4 regions of the Paenibacillus uliginis N3/975 genome follow, and region 1 is predicted to be linked to each of the others. Evidence: riboswitches for the same ligand, from Rfam matches in the RefSeq annotation. Region 1 holds a riboswitch; each other region holds the start of a gene.
The links. Region 1 has a riboswitch for cyclic di-AMP ahead of B9N86_RS17530 (C40 family peptidase). Riboswitches for the same ligand answer to the same signal wherever they lie in the genome.
Positions count from the first base shown of each region.

Region 2: another riboswitch for cyclic di-AMP. It lies ahead of B9N86_RS10920 (C40 family peptidase); the one in region 1 lies ahead of B9N86_RS17530 (C40 family peptidase).
Region 3: another riboswitch for cyclic di-AMP. It lies ahead of B9N86_RS29200 (resuscitation-promoting factor); the one in region 1 lies ahead of B9N86_RS17530 (C40 family peptidase).
Region 4: another riboswitch for cyclic di-AMP. It lies ahead of B9N86_RS00600 (hypothetical protein); the one in region 1 lies ahead of B9N86_RS17530 (C40 family peptidase).

Region 1 covers NZ_LT840184.1:3,708,836-3,713,033, forward strand. The annotation lists gene B9N86_RS17515 (carbohydrate ABC transporter permease) at 1-216, opposite strand, end outside; gene B9N86_RS17520 (hypothetical protein) at 472-807, opposite strand; gene B9N86_RS17525 (GNAT family N-acetyltransferase) at 936-1,208, shown strand; gene B9N86_RS17530 (C40 family peptidase) at 1,354-2,223, opposite strand; cyclic di-AMP (ydaO/yuaA leader) riboswitch at 2,231-2,371, opposite strand; gene B9N86_RS17535 (endonuclease MutS2) at 2,981-4,198, shown strand, end outside.
Region 2 covers NZ_LT840184.1:2,297,860-2,302,057, reverse strand. The annotation lists gene B9N86_RS10930 (2Fe-2S iron-sulfur cluster-binding protein) at 1-238, opposite strand, end outside; gene B9N86_RS10925 (phosphotransferase family protein) at 270-1,247, opposite strand; gene B9N86_RS10920 (C40 family peptidase) at 1,340-1,813, opposite strand; cyclic di-AMP (ydaO/yuaA leader) riboswitch at 1,818-1,949, opposite strand; gene B9N86_RS10915 (Mrp/NBP35 family ATP-binding protein) at 2,466-3,536, shown strand; gene B9N86_RS10910 (ferredoxin family protein) at 3,616-3,855, opposite strand; partial or broken gene cdaS (sporulation-specific diadenylate cyclase CdaS) at 4,151-4,198, opposite strand, start outside.
Region 3 covers NZ_LT840184.1:6,281,813-6,286,010, reverse strand. The annotation lists gene B9N86_RS29215 (HD domain-containing protein) at 1-470, shown strand, start outside; gene B9N86_RS29210 (TatD family hydrolase) at 555-1,322, shown strand; cyclic di-AMP (ydaO/yuaA leader) riboswitch at 1,524-1,735, shown strand; gene B9N86_RS29200 (resuscitation-promoting factor) at 2,009-3,232, shown strand; gene rnmV (ribonuclease M5) at 3,352-3,903, shown strand; gene rsmA (16S rRNA (adenine(1518)-N(6)/adenine(1519)-N(6))-dimethyltransferase RsmA) at 3,900-4,198, shown strand, end outside.
Region 4 covers NZ_LT840184.1:127,544-131,741, forward strand. The annotation lists gene kdpA (potassium-transporting ATPase subunit KdpA) at 1-1,507, opposite strand, end outside; gene B9N86_RS30885 (potassium-transporting ATPase subunit F) at 1,538-1,615, opposite strand; gene B9N86_RS00600 (hypothetical protein) at 1,761-2,171, opposite strand; cyclic di-AMP (ydaO/yuaA leader) riboswitch at 2,294-2,461, opposite strand; cyclic di-AMP (ydaO/yuaA leader) riboswitch at 2,569-2,771, opposite strand; cyclic di-AMP (ydaO/yuaA leader) riboswitch at 3,101-3,264, shown strand; gene B9N86_RS00610 (hypothetical protein) at 3,381-3,830, shown strand; gene B9N86_RS00615 (transposase) at 3,983-4,198, shown strand, end outside.

The DNA of each region.
Region 1 (4,198 bases):
CATACCTACCCATTTTCCATTCAAAGCAAGACCTGATGTCTGGTGAAAACTCATAAACAGAGCAGCAAACATCGGATAAATGGCAAAAGCAAGCACACCGATAATCAAAGGAGCACTAAACAAATAACCCATCCAATCATTACGTGTAAATCTGAACTTCCTCTTGGACATAGTCCTTTGATTGGAAAGGTATTTCCCTTCTGGGGTGGATGACAAACAGCCCCTCCTCCTCTCTAGATTGAGATCCGGATTGAATAACGAATGGATGCACACTCGCTCTAATCCATTCTGTAAATGGTTATGTGGACGAATCCGGAATATGTTGTTTTTTTATACGTCAATTTATTACAGCTAGAAGAAACGTATTTGGCATCCTACATAAGGATGAAGAGCGTTTCTTCGAAAAGAGACCAAAAACCTGCGGGAATTCCGCAGGTTTTTGTTGCAATTCCTTCCATCCTGCGGATTTATTTATAACAGCAGGCTTATTGTCAGCAAATTAAACAAGGCCAACGGCAGAATAGGATTGAAAGGCGCATAAGCTCCCGGAGGGTTGAAACCGGGGTAAAATCCCGGATAGAAACCACGCATGTTTTCAGGTGGATCCATGCTCAAATACACAAAATCCACATCCACCCCTACTACGACACCCACGATAACCTCATTGTGCACCGTGTGGACTTGCACTTTTCGATTGACCATGTTTTTCATCGCATGATGTACTTTTTCCTTGTGTTGTTTCATTGAATGCGCGGTATGTTGGTCGCATTGGTAAACGACATTGTGACTCGGGTATGTTGTTGTCATATGTTCACTCCTTTTTCGTCCTTACCCTCATTGTATGCATATGCCCGATACAGGGTGTATGCCTATTTGTTTTTCGTTTAAGGGCGGGCAGATTAGGGTAAAGTAGTCCCAATAAAGGAGGAGATTATATGTCCGAAATGAGATCAGAGAATGGGCGTTTTTATTTCGAGGAGAAAGGAACTACAACAGCCGAGGTTACATTTTCACCGATGGGAGTCAAGGTCATCAGTATCGACCACACATTTGTATCCCCATCACTTCGTGGAAAAGGAATTGCAGAGCAGCTAATCCGTGGAGTCATCAGCCACGCCCGCAGTGAGAATCTAAAGATTATTCCTTCTTGTTCTTATGCAGAGCATCATTTCGACAAGTTTCCGGAAGATCGTGATGTATTACAATAAATGTTCTGTTTTCGTAATAAAAACAATTTAGTCTTTTTAACGTCTCCTAATTTGGGGTAAGATTTGTCGAATGGACGTAAAGAAGGGGTTGTCCCGAAAGTCATCACAGATGACCAGAAGACAACCCCATTTTTGTTATGAGAAATCATTTAAAAATCCGATTTGCGCCGTTATATTTAGGTCCCCAATAGGAGCTGTTTATGCTGGCAATCGTTACTCCGCTGCTAGTGGCAGAAATAAATTTATTGTCACCGATATAAATGCCTACATGAGATGTTGAAACTTTGTTGGTAATGAAAAATACGAGATCCCCTGGTTTAAGATTGCTCTTTGACACTGGAGTTCCGTAATTGTTATGCATCGATACGGAGCTATGAGGTAGACTGACACCCATCTTGCCATACACATATTTCACATAACCGGAACAATCAAATCCGGTGGATGGCGAGGCGCCTCCCCATGCATATTTGGTCCCAAGATACTTCTTAGCAGTGGATACAACCTGATTTCCTTTGGAAGTGTTATGTACAGGTGCTGTCCAGGCAGGAGCATGATTTTTGCCATCGGTACTGATTATCGCAATTTTATTTCTAGAATCCCACTTCAAAGAATAGCCGAACGCTTCCGATACGAACCGAACAGGAACAAAAGCTCGGCCATCGACGACCCGCATGCTTGTGTCCATAACAACTTGCTTAGAACCAACTAAAGCTATATTGGAGCCGGATTTGAGTACGATAGTCTTGCTTCCCTTTTTAATCGTTACTTTGGATCTCGAAGAACTAAGCTTTTCATACGTAACGGTAGAGCCCATCTTCTCTGTAATCATTCGAATAGGTACCTGAGTAAATCCTTTACTGTCAACAAAAGGTTGCTCGTCCGGAAAAGAAACTAAGGAATCGTTAATTTGTACCTTAATGGAAGAAGTAGCAGCGCTCGCGTAGTCAGGACTAAGAACTAATGTTGAGGCGACGATCGCCCCTGAAAGTAATACCGATTTCAGTAAGTTATTCATGATGTTATGTTATCCTCCCTGTTGCTTCCGAGGTTAGTTGACGGATTCGGAAAGAGGTATTTCCTAGTTTACAAGAAGAAACATTCACCCCATATAAAGCTCCCCCGTACCAAACGTTATGCTCGTCTGGATTCAGCACTTAATAAACCAAGCTAACTATTTTAAAGTAACATACCCCGCTCTTTGATATAGGTCGAAATTGTGTCTATTTTATGAAATTATGAACAGATTGTAACTTTTGGAGCGAAATTGATACTTTTTCGATACTTATAACCATTCTGATTTCACCATAATACACAGCCTGGGAAAATCCCGGCTTGACTTTTTCCAAAAGTAAACCGTATATTAATGTCATACCCTCTTAATAAGGAGAGATTTTGATGTCGGTGGTCGTTCTTAACTAACCAAATTTCATATGATTGGAAAAATCCTTTTTTTCATGGCCTGAAATGGCTATGTTTATTTTCTTATGGTTTTTTCCATCTGTGTAATTAGTTAAGAACAACGGATATCAATTGAAGCCCGGGAGGTCTATCCTGTTTTGGCGTCTTTTCATCCGTGCTGAGTTCAGCACGGATTTTTTGGTAAATAGGACTGCGTACAATAAGTACTGGCAGCTTTATTTCCTGTGAAGATGATCAAACCAGGCGGACTGACTAAAGGCAGAGAGTGAACCTACGTTCATTCTCTGCCTTTTTTTGTTTTTTACGGGCTCTTTCAGGCAAATATACACCAATATAAAGGAGTTTGATCCCAAATGAATTTAGCTACAATGAAATTGCTGCAATACGACAAGGTCCAAACCGAACTGGAACGCTTTGCCGTCTCTTATCTCGGGAAAAATCACATTCGTGAGATAACCCCTCTCACCCAGATTAAAGCAATCCGGCTTAGGCTGGATGAAACCTCTGAAGCAAGTACACTGCTCCGTGCAGGGGCAAGTATACCCATCCCTTCCTTGGAGGGAATAGAACCTGTCCAGCAACTGCTCGGAACTGGTTATGTGCTTACTGAACGCGACTTCGGCCATATTCAGCAATTTTTGCGCAGCTGCAAGCAGCTCATACGTTATATGGCCACCAAGAGCGAAATCGCTCCAAAGGTAGCCTCATACGCCTCTTCGATGTATGAACTCCCTTCATTGCTCTCAGAAATCGAACACTGTATTTATAGCGGCCGTGTTGTTGATGGTGCAAGCAAGGAGCTCGCGAGAGTCCGCAAAAAAATCGCTGTATCTGAAGAGCGAGTCAAGCGAAAGCTTGACAGCTTACTCAGCAAGCACCGGTCGATCATGCAGGAAAGCCTAGTCAGTAAACGTAACGGCAGGTATGTTCTGCCCATCAAGAAAGAACACCGCAAGCAAATTAACGGAGTCGTGCTGGATGAATCGGCAAGCGGACAGACGGTTTACATCGAACCGAGCGATGTTGCAAGCCTCCAGCATGAGCTGAGCTTTCTGCAGACCGAAGAAGCTCGGGAAGAGACCAAAGTACTCAGTGCATTGACCGAAATGGCTGAGAAATACAGTCACGAATTGAAGCTGAATGCAGATACTGTCGGAATGTACGATTTCATTATCGCTAGAGGTAAATATGGCATGTCCATCAGCGGAAGAAACGTGGAACTTAATGATCAAGGGATCATTGCGCTCAAGCAGGCCACCCATCCTCTGTTGGGGCCGGGCATGGTCCCACTGGATTTTGCAATTGGCCGTAACTACAAGTCCCTGATCATAACAGGTCCAAATACAGGCGGTAAGACATTAACGCTAAAAACCGTCGGTCTGTTAACCATGATGGTTCAGTCCGGCCTGCTCATTCCTGTTCAAGAAGGCAGTCAATGCAGCATATATGAACAGATTTCAGTCGATATCGGAGACGGTCAAAGTATTGAACATGCACTTAGCACCTTTTCGGCTCATATAAGAAACGTCAATCACATTTTACAAACCGCCAATGACAAAACACTGATATTA
Region 2 (4,198 bases), 1.4 Mb from region 1:
GACATCGGCAGCGGGCACATGTCCCTCTTTTGCAAAAAGAATTCCAGTCCACTTCATTTTTCTCCGCCAGATCCAATACCGTCAAACCAATCACGGGCGCAACGAATCGTTGAATATTTCTTCCTTTTAGTTCTACGATTTGCTCTTCTGTTTCTTCGTGGATGTTATTCCCGATCGCAGCAGAACTCTCCGAAACCGAGTTATTCTTTCCCTCCCGGCCTTTCCAAAATTTAAACACGCTTTATTCCCCCTCAATGAGTTCATTAAGCTTATGTACACTTGAAGTCAGGCATCAGATGGGTATGAATCAACTCCTTAAATTCAGAAATATTAGACATTTCCCCGATACCTTTGCCTGTATGTTTTTCATAAATGGATTTTACAAAGTTCGCACCAAAGTCATGCAGCATCGTCCCCGCAAATAGCAGGTCAATAAACTCACTGTATTTCAGATTCCTACACTTTATAAACTCATGGACAGTTTCTACATCACTTTGAAACAACTCAAACACAATCCCAGGATACTCATATTCTATCGGTGCAACGGAGCTGTCAGCAAAATCAATAATATAAACTTGATCCTTCGAATCAATTATTACATTGTCACCCGTAAGATCTCCATGAACATGTATGCAGGTACCGAGCTCATGATGGTTCAGAAAATGCTCAATCTGTTTTCTTAACTCAGGAGACACAACCTTCCAGCGATCATTATGGATTGCTCTCTCAATGATCACATCACGACTCACTTCTTGGTCAGGCAGCGTGTTCAACTTTACCATATCCTCCTGCAGCTTACCTACGAAATCACGCTTTTGCTCAACCGTAAATCCATTTATGGCGTCACCAGCACTTTGGCCTTCGATAAAATCCATAATGATATACTTGAATTCATATTTATCATTAATTTTGGACGCGGCTACAATATTCGGTGTGCGTACGCCTTGGTCAATCGCTCGTTGCATCGCCGACCGTTCAGCTTTATAGTCCTGATCCGTATTCATTCCAGACGAAGTCGGTGCAAAAATTTTGATCACGTAAGATCCTGCTTTGAAGACGGCATTTGTTCCCGGTGTTAGATGAGAGATATCTTCCGCTCCCATTAATCGTTCCCTTACAAATATCTCCTGAATCAGAGGTCTAAAATCCTCGATGGATTGATAAACAGCTCCCCAGCTGTTCCAATCATTAATTTCTTTAGTAAACAAATACGACATTTCGTAATCAACCCCCCAGTTGAATCTCATACAATTAGATCAACACTCTTTACCTACATATAGTAACATCATACAACAAAAAGCCCGCGAATTCATCGCGGACTTCTATTGGTTGCGAAATATTAATTCATACTGCCTACCATCTGAACATAATTTTCTTGACTGATGACACGACGCGCTGTTACATAACGATTCTTATAGTAGGATTCCGAGAGCTTGCTGATTCTTACTCCTCTGCTAGTGGAGGCATGAGCGAACTCATCATTACCAATATAGATTCCTGCATGCGAGATACCGCGGCCACTTGTATTAAAGAAGACCAAATCTCCCAACCGAAGATCATCTTGATCCACGTGAACACCAGCTTCTGCTTGTGATACCGAAGTTCGCGGCAAATCGAGATTATATTTATCAAATATGTACAAAATAAATCCGGAGCAGTCGAAACCGCTTACAGTTGCTCCTCCCCATTTATAAGGAGTTCCTACTAGTTGTGTAACTTCACTCTGAAGCTTCGTCTGATCAGCGTATGCCGTAAAGGCGCCAGAGGAAAAAATAAGTGCAGACCCTAGTAAAGATAATACGACTTTCTTCAAATACACTTTCTCCCTTCGGTGCCTACGGAGTTAGCTAAGGGTTCGGTTGAAGGTCTCCTATATTCCCTTGACTTCAAGAATAATTCACCCAGATCGGTTCCCCCGTTTTCAAAACGAAATTCGGCAAATTCATTAAAGTTTTGTAACTCTATCATAATGTAGTATATTTTGAGGTGATATGTCAATCGTATTCAGTAACAAAATTGTAATTTTATTCTGCAAATCTCGCTAATCACCCGTCATGCCCTGCAGTGATGTCAACTAACAGCAGATTGACCCGTTTTTCTATTTATCGCTCGTATTTTCGTTGGACTCTCGGAAGTAATGTAACTGCTTGGATAATTAATCCCAACGCAATATAAATAAAATGTACAATGGAGAACCCGTTTATGATACCTACTTCCTGTTCTTATTTATTACAGTTTACTAAATATTTCACAAGTTGAAAGTGATATATAATGATCACTGCCTGAAGATCTTTGCCGTCATATACTGTCGCTGCATACTGAACACCTTTGTTGACTAGCCCTTTCTCTTTCTTTAAACTGAACTTGATTATCAGTTTTAAGGAGGGACTTACGAATGTTGGCTTACCAGAACTCTTTATCAACTTTCAGATATCCGCATTGTCATAGTTTTGTACAGGTGACTTATGAATAGAGAAGTATTTGATCGTGAAATGACGAAGATACTCGACTCCGAATTGAAGCTTCCCTTGATTCAAATAGGATTAATCCGTGATGTCATGCTGAAAGAAGACAAAGCAGCGATGACTCTAATAACCACAGAGCTAGAACAGGAGCAAGGCATAACAGAAATACGCTGTAAACAGATTGAAGGGCTATTGCGCACAATGGGAATGACAGACATACATATTAGGGTCAAGCAAGTTTCTGCCGAGGAGAAGCATAGCATAACTGTTCGAGCACAGGAGATGAAACCTTCTGGCCAACAGCCTGCCAATAGAGGGGGGGCACAGGGTTCTTTTCCAGTAAGTCCTTTGATTAAAGCGGGTGTCCAATTTATAGCGGTAGCCAGCGGAAAAGGCGGCGTCGGAAAATCGACCGTTACACTGAATCTGGCTCTATCATTGCAGAAGGCCGGAAAGAAAGTTGGAATCATTGACGCAGATATTTACGGTTTCAGTATACCGGATATGATGGGAATACATGAGAAGCCAGAACCTACGAATAGCCGGCCCACACCGATAGAAAGTGACGGTGTTCAAGTCATATCAACCGGATTTTTTGTTAAAGGTAACGACCCTGTCCTGTGGCGGGGACCCAGACTAGGAAGAATGCTGTCCAGTTTTTTGAATGATGTGATGTGGGGGCCACTGGACTATATGCTCATTGATCTCCCACCTGGGACAGGTGATATCGCTCTGGCTGTTCATCAGATGATACCTGAATGTTCTGAAATTATTGTCACTACACCACAGTCCACAGCAACAGTCGTTGCAGAGCGTGCGGGACTAATGGCCCTTCAGACCAATCACCGTATTCTCGGCGTTGTGGAGAACATGTCTTATTATGAAGATCCTTCAGGCACCAAGCATTATATCTTTGGCAAGGGTGGCGGGGAAAAGCTGGCGAACCAGCTGAATACGTCCCTACTCACCCAGATTCCAATTGTTCCTGATGATCTGGAATCGACTAAGCCGAATCTACTCAGCTCCATTTACGATAATCTGGCTCATCACATTATTCAATCTTCTTCATAAATGCATGACAAATACACCCTTCCAATATGGTGACCGGATTGCTCCGCACCTGCTCGGAAGGGTGTTATTTTCGTATGATTTAATTTTTGTTTTTGTAGTATTCCACAGCCTTCTCATAGTAAGGCTTTTCTTCTTCTGGCAAATCATCGATATAAAATACTGCTGTCACAGGACAAGCCGCTTCACAAGCACCGCAAGAAATACAAATATCCGGGTCAATATAGAACTGGTCCTCTCCTTCTTCAATGCAATCAACAGGACATACGTCAACGCATTCTCCCGCTTTCTCGTCTATGCAGGCTGAACCTATAACATACATGTGATTACTCCCCTCTCCATTGTACTAATCTAGCTTTCTTTTAATCATACATCATAAATAGGAATAATAGGACAAAAAAATCTAGATTCAGTACTTTTTAAACATAAACATATAATAATTATGTGGATCATTGATAATTTTGTCAATACTACCCTACAGCTATATAAATAAATGATATGCCAGCCAACGCTAAGTGTTGACTGGCATATCATTTACGTATACGAATCGAACTCGTTTCCATTTTTATTCCCTGAGGTAGCCGTAGTATATAATCAGTACTTTGATAGTGTAATTTCTATTGAGGCTCATGAGTCGTAATTGGATACAGGTTTCCGTTTAGGGC
Region 3 (4,198 bases), 2.6 Mb from region 1:
ATACGACGGTGAGCCAATATTTGCGTCTGGATGAAGCGTTGATTCAGACAACCTTTTTGCAGTGGACGGCTGAGAAGGATGAGCTTCTGAGTGATTTATGTGGTCGGTTTATGCATCGTAGGCTCTATAAATATGTAGAAATCGACACCATAGATAGAGAGACCGTCGACGGAATCCGCCAGGCGTTTCGTGATGCGGGACTCCACCCGGATTATGATTTCGAGATTGATTATCCGACCGATCTTCCTTATGATGAATTTCATTCCGGATCGCCTGAGAGCGATAAACAGATTTTGTTGCTGGACAGACATGAACATGTGCGTGAAATATCCGAAGTATCTGATATAGTGCGCTCTATTAGCGGGATTCACCGCGGGCGATACCGTCTATACTTTCCTGAGGAAAAGGTGAGGAACGTTTTGAATACCTTGCCGGAGGATGTCAAAAGCGTGTTTGGACAAGTTAGATAAAATAGATATAAGTAAAGTATTGAACAGCTAGAACCGGCGGTTATTACTGTGCTGGTCTGCGACAAGAAAGGAGATTGTTTATTTATGTTATTCGACACACATACACATCTGGATGCTCCCGAGTTCCACGAAGATCGTGAGGAGGTTATCAACCGCGCCTTGGAAGCCGGTGTAACCCGAATGATCAACATCGGCTTTAACCGGGAAACGATTCCTTCGACCATGAAATTGGCGGAAACTTATGATTTTATTTATGCGGCAGTGGGTTGGCATCCCGTAGATGCGATCACGATGAAGGACGGAGATTTGGAATGGATCGCTACTCTTTGCAGTCATGAGAAAGTAGTGGCTATCGGTGAAATCGGCCTGGATTACCATTGGGACACCTCTCCCAAGGAAGTTCAGCATGAGGTGCTGCGTAGGCAGATTGGTTTAGCACGGGAATTGAACATGCCGATTGTTATTCATAACCGGGATGCACATGAGGATATCGTGAAGATTTTGAAAGAAGAGAAGGCGTCAGAGGTCGGTGGAGTGATGCACTCCTTTTCTGGCAGCTGGGAAACGGCCAAGCAGTGCCTAAATATGGGTTTCCATATTTCTTTCGGCGGGCCGATAACGTTCAAAAATGCGAGACAGCCAAAAGAGGTCTTAGCACAGGTCCCGATGGACCGACTGCTCATCGAAACCGACTCCCCTTATTTAACGCCTCATCCGTTTCGGGGGAAGCGTAATGAGTCTGCTCATGTGAAATTAGTGGCCGAGGCAGCGGCTGAGATTAGGGGCCTGTCTCTGGAAGAATTAGGTTCAATTACGACCAAAAATGCTCTGGAACGATTTGGTATTAAATGAAATCGAGAGCAAATGCGATGAAAAACAGAGCATTAACGACCAATTAAAGTTTTTTAACCGAAAAAGGCGACGATATTACAATATTTTAACCTTTTATCTGAAAAAATGTGGTTGATTGTTGCTTTACAACCTGCATAGAAACAGGATATCATCTTTTCAGTGATAAGAAGCTGATCGGAAAACGAACAGCCGAATATTTTATGAACCGTCTCGCTTAATCTCCGATATTCGGAGAACGGGGGAACCGATACAGGAATAGCTGGCAATCATGCTGCGCTCCACTGTATTTGATTTCTTTTTGGGTCTTTGGGGTGAATTTGAAGGCAGCCGCCATGAGCGGGTGACTTGAGATAGGGCGTCTCTCTTACGTCCGAACCCGACAGCTAACTCCGTAAGCGTAAGTAAGAGAGGCAAACTCGTGCATGCTATTTTCCAGATTCTAGACATCAGGAAGCCACGAAAGAGTCTCTATAACTCTTTCTTTGGCTTTCTTTTATTTTAGAATATTGGAGACAGTATCGTCATACTTTTGGTAAACAGGAGGTGACGATCGTATGGACGGGAAGACGGGGATTAACGCAGGGTGTAGATAGATAGCAGGGCACCCTGTGAGACAATTTGCTATAGTCACGTCAAATGCAATCATGCGTTACCTAGACGGCGGGACTATGAAGGAGGATGACATAGTGGGCGTTATTCAACCAGAAGAGACCCATGAATCACAATCATCCAGCATGTCTTACGCATTACGATGGAAGCATGAGAATTTGCGTCACCTAATGCTGGCCGCCATTGGCGCCATCGCAATTACAGTGCTCGTACTTCTGATTGTTCACAATCAGGCGGGCAAAGAAATTCACCTTGTGGTTGACGGACGTGTCACCACAGTGGAAACCCGAGAGGCTATGCTTCATGAAGTGCTGGATGAGCAGGCCATCTCCCTGAAACCGCAGGATGAGGTTTCCATGCCGTTAAACGGTGTGCTCCAGGATGGAGACCGTGTATTTATTAAACTCGCAGTACCTGTAAAAGTGACTGCAGACGGTAAAGTAAACACAATATTTACTACCCAAGATACGGTTGGAAATGTGCTTAAGGAAACAGGCATTTCAATCAAGGGCGAAGATACAGTAAAGCCTTCCCTGGAAACGAAAATTATTGAAAAAGCAGACATTCGCGTCGTTCGCGTCACGAAACAAACGGTTAAGCAAACTGAAAACCGCTCTTTCCGTGTCATCAAAACGGCAGATCCTTCTCTTGTGAAGGGCGATAACCGGGTGATTCAAAGTGGTAAGCCGGGCATCGTGGTTAACCATATCGAGAAAGTCTACGAGGACGGAAAGCTTGTTTCAAAAAATGTGATAAACAAAGAGATACAGCGTAAGACGAAGGATAAAATTATTGCAGTTGGCACGAAAAAAGTAGTAGTGCCTGAAGCACCTGTTATTGAAACTGCGTCTGCTGACAGAACCACGACTGCAAATGCTACCGTGAGAACGGCAGCCAAGGAATCGAGTCCAGAAAAGCCAGCAGTTAAGGCGGCATCCGCAAAAGTTAAAGTTAACAATGTGGTTTCCAGAGCCGGAGTTGACTTCGAATATAAAAAAGTACTAAACAATGTTTCTATGACAGCTTATTCCGCCGAACAGAAAGGCATCGGTACCCGCACAGCTTCCGGTACACGCGTAACGGAAGGACGTACGATTGCGGTGGACCCGAGTGTGGTTCCAATCGGTTGGTGGGTATATATTGAGGGCGTAGGCTTCCGCCGTGCAGAAGATACTGGTGGTGCCATTAAAGGCAACAAAATTGATGTCTATTTTGATTCTTTAAAAGCGGCATACAATTTTGGGCGTAAAAGCGGGCATACCGTTTATGTGATTGGCCCTGTGAAACCAGAGCTTAATTAACGCATGAATTCCGTTTTACATTGCCATGCTAATGCTATACTATTTAATTAATATTAATGTGATGCTAAGAAGAGGATGAATCATCCTCTTCTTTTGTTTTGGGAAGGAAGAAACAGGGAATGATCAAAGAAGTCATTGTCGTGGAGGGCCGGGACGATACAGTGGCTGTGAAGCGGGCTGTTGAAGCAGACACGATTGAAACCGGAGGATCGGCCATTAACAGCCACACACTGAAACGAATTGCATTGGCGCAAGAACGGCGCGGAATCATTATTTTAACCGATCCGGACCATGCCGGAGAGCGGATCCGTAAGATTATCGACACTAAGGTCCCTGGCTGCAAGCATGCCTTCATTCCGGAAGCCGATGCAACGCGAAAAGGAGACATCGGGGTGGAGAATGCCTCGCCGGAGGCGATTCGCCATGCGCTGGAACGATTGCATACGTCATTTGAAGGATCGGAAAGCCTTATTGGGCTGGATGACCTGATTGAGGCTGGGCTGATTGTGCATCCGCAGGCTGCAGCGAGACGGATGGCGATGGGCAACCTGCTCGGCATTGGATATTGTAACGGCAAACAGTTTCATAAACGGCTGGCCATGTTTCAAATATCACGTGAAGAATTCGCAGCAGCGCTCGCTCAGCTGGAAGAGGGAGGTACAGAGCTATGACACGGATTGATGATATTTCAACCCCGAGAAGAACGAAGGAGATTATACAGCGTCATGGCTTCTCGTTTAAGAAGAGTCTTGGACAAAACTTTCTCATCGATCAAAATATACTGTTCAAAATTGTAGAGGCCGCTGATCTGGATAAGGAAAAAGGCGCACTGGAGATCGGTCCCGGCATTGGAGCTTTAACGGAGAAGCTGGCACAGACAGCAAACAGAGTTACAGCCGTGGAGATTGATCAGCGGCTTATTCCGATATTACAAGAGGTACTTGAGCCGTATCCCAATGTAAGCGT
Region 4 (4,198 bases), 2.9 Mb from region 1:
CCGCTAGAAGCGAAATCATCGAAATATAGCGGCCGAAGAGCATGACAAGCCCTGTTGATATATTCCAGAACGGCGTGTTATCCGCAAGACCTTCAAAGCCAGAGCCGTTATTCGCTGCCGAGGAAGTGTACTCATACAGCACTTGTGAAATGCCATGAAAGCCTGCGTTCGTAATGCCCGCCTGACCAGCGTCCGTCATGAGAGCGAGAGCAGTCGGCGCCAGAATAATGAGGGGATGAGCCAGAATGGCAATCGCAATCAGCTTCATCTCCCGGGCTTCGATTTTCCGCCCTAGAAACTCCGGCGTTCGTCCAACCATGAGCCCGGCGAGGAACACGGCCAGAATGGCGTACATTAACATATTCATCAGACCGACGCCTTTTCCGCCGAAGACAGAGTTCAGCATCATGAGAGACAGCGGTGTTATACCGCCAAGCGGTGTCAGCGTATCGTGCATGTTATTGACCGATCCGGTTGTGGCCGCTGTGGTTACGGTCGTAAACAGAGCAGACTGGGCAATACCGAACCTGACCTCTTTGCCTTCCATATTGCCTTGGGAAGCATCGATTCCTAGCCGATTCATCGCCGGGTTACCGTTAGATTCCGATACGTAGGCAAGTGACAGGAATCCGATGAATAGAACCATCATGGCTGAGAAAATAATCCAACCTTGCTTGCGGTTTTTAGCAAATAAGCCGAACGTATAAGGCAGAGCCGCCGCAATACACCACATTGATAAAATCTCGATTACGTTAGTTAGCGGACGTGGATTCTCAAACGGATGCGACGAGTTGACACCGAAATGTCCGCCGCCGTTCGTGCCCAGGTGTTTGATCGATTCCAGTGCGGCCACTGGACCAACCGAAATTTGCTGCTCGGCGCCTTCAAGTGTCGTTACGTTAATAGTAGGTTTTAAGGTTTGAGGAACATTCAGCGCCACGAGCACCATGGCAACAACAAAGGCCAGAGGGATCAACACCCGTGTATGTGCCTTAACAAAATCTTCAAAGAAGTTACCTATCGTTGTACCCTTGCTGGTAATCGCTCGAATAAATGCGATCGCGACACACAGTCCGGTAGCAGCGGATGTGAACATCATCATAGTGATGACGGCCATCTGCGAGAAGTAGGAGAGACCCGATTCACCACTGTAGTGCTGCAGGTTCGTATTGGTCATGAAACTGATAATGGTATTGAACGATAACGTCGGCTCCATGTTGTCGATCCCGTTTGGATTGAACGGCAGTATCTTTTGTAGCCTTAGAATGAGATAACCGGCCGCGACCAGGACTAAGTTGGTCACCACAAAGCTGATTGCATATACCTTCCAGGTCATGCCTTTGCGCTCTTTAAGCCCGATCAAACCGTAGATCGGTTTCTCCGCCCAGGAGAACCATTTATCTGTGCCGTTGGCTTCATTGCGAAACACATTATATAGATGGGTTCCGAAAGGCTTAACGAGCAGCACCAGAACCAGAATAACGATGGCAATTTGTACAATGCCCATGATTGATTGCTTCCTCCTTCAATAACACCCCTAGAATTTTTCCGGGTGAATCAGCGCGTAAATCAAATACAGAAAAATAAAGATCATAAATGCCATAATGATGATCATTGGTTATCAGCCTCCGGTTCATTGACCAAGCGTCCGCACCAGGATAAAAACAAGGTGAACAGTGCGTAAGTTCCTCCCAGAATGAGCACCATGCACAGATCCTGCATGTAAATCCCTCCAAAACATATTTAATAAATAATAGTGGCTAGCTGACGAGTGATGAAATTAAGAAGGAAACATTGGTATGGTTCGTGTGCAGCACGATCGTTGCGCCAAGTCCTTTATAAATTAATCTTGGATTGCTTGAATGAGTGATGACATAGATCGGATCCGAGGTCCATGTACGGCAAATCCGCAAATAACGGCAGCACAGGTTCAGACTGCTTTCAAACAGAAACACCTTGCTGACGGAAAACTCGGGAATGATCCAGGTTTGTTCATCAGTAGTGTCGATCAAGATCATGTTTTTGGCTCCGAGCTTATCCAGACGATCTTGCTCTGCCCGGTTGTTCACGATGGCTGCAAACGGAATTTTATTTCGAATAAGCTGGGTTACGAATTCCTCCCCTGCCTTGGTTGGAGCGGATACGATGATCAGATCTTGTAATTTTTCCATGTTTTCTCCTCCTGATTACTAGAAAGAGAAGGCAACAAAAAGAAGCCTCAGGGAAGGAGAGTCACTCTTCCCGTGGCTTCTGATGACACAGTGAAATACACCGTGCCTTGCACACGACAATCGTTGCCTCTCTCGATACGCTTACGAGGTTAGCTGACGGATTCGGGCGTGAGAGTCGCCCTACCCATAGGCAGTTATCCTGCCGATGTGATTCACCCCTGAGAGAAATACACGTCTCTCGTTTGGTTCCCCCGTTCCTTTTCCATTCAAGGACTCAGCGAATAAAAAGCATTTTTTGATAAAAAAACCACAGAGGCATCAAGCCCTGTGGTCGTGTTTCTCGATCACAAGCTTCATCATCCTCTCCTTGTGAGCAGACCGCGTCAATTAAATGCGTGACTGCTTAACTCAACGCTTACGAGGTTAGCTGTCGGATTCGGGCGGTGAGAGTCGCCCTACCTGATCCGAATTTCATGGAGTCTTCGGATCAGGATTCACCCCTGGAGATGTTCAATGGCGGCTCTCACACCACCTGGCGCATCTCCTTGTTTGGTTCCCCCGTTTCCCTTGCCTAGCAAGGGAATTCAGCGATTCATGAGAAAACATTGTTCAATTCATGATTCGTATCATACGTCTGGCGGTTCGTAATGTAAATCGAGGGAAAGGCACATTTGAGGTGTTTTTTAACGGGATAGCGGGGGGAAAGAAGTCCGATCACCCGAATACTGCTTCATACTCTGTATTTCTCTGTATTTCGTTAATTTTTCGTAAAGTGGCAAGATACTGTGCATTTGTATGGATAATCGATGTCAAGCCCTAATGTACACGTTTTCTTTTGGCTTTTTCGTCGATATTTTGAATTTATAGACCATAAATGAACATTTACTTTGAAAGGGACAATGACGTATGATTCATCCAACTTTAACCATATAATCTACACGCTGAGTTCCCGAAAGGGAGGCGGGGGAACCAACCTCACCATAACTAATGGTGAATGGGGTGAATCCTTAGAGCTTGCTGCGCAAGCACAGGGTAGGGCACTCTCAAGCCCGAATCCGACAGCTAACCTCGTAAGCGTATTGGGAGAGAACACGACCCATCATACTTTAGGTGGCACGATTGTGCCGCATTCAGCGCCTGGGGAGCGGGTTTCTCTGCTCTTTCGGGCTTTTTGTGCTGCAATTGAACCCTAGAAAAGGAGACTGTGAGATGGCTAAAATAACAGACTCTTTACCGCAATTAACGGAACATAAACTACACGAAACTATGATACGTTATATGGAGATTTTCCGTTTTGACGGTAATTCGGCTGAACAGGATATTCCGTGGAACGATAAGAGTACGAACTGTGGATTGTTTAAAATATCTTGTAGCGGTGCTTCTGGTTATGCGGAGTATGCACTGCCGGATACGAGAGAGTATGCAGATCTTGTGCGCTGGTCGTCTGTGTTTATGCGATTAAAGGGACTGACGGTGGCCGAGGCCATAAGCACTGTTCAGAAGCAGCAGTGGGGAGCGGTCCGCACGATGCTGGCGGAGTCCGCTCTAAAGGATCTTTCAGCGAATCTGATCCAGTGTAATGAGCGCCAGCGCCTAGGAAGCCTTCCGCTGGAGCGCTCTTTTCTGATAGATTGTTCGCGGGCTTATTTTTTATTCTGATTCATAATTTATGGAGTGCTCACTATAAGACTGTTTATTTGCCGGACAATGAGTAGGTTTGGGAGCAAACGGACTCAGCTTTATAGCCCCCTAATCCAATTGGACACTCCAAGGTACCTCAGATACACTAAAAAGAAATGAGGAGTCCGTCCATGAAAAGACGATTTCGATGCCCGGTTGAGGCGAAAAAAGAGTATGTCGTAGAGGTGTTGTCTGGTTACCGGACAGAGATGGTTGCGAGAAAATACGGCATGTCTCCCAAAACGTTAAGCGGCTGGGTTCGTCAATATGAGGATGAGGTGGGAGATCTTATGGTCAAAAAGCAGAAAGAAGCCCAAAAAATAGAGCAGGATGCGGCCAAGTTCCAA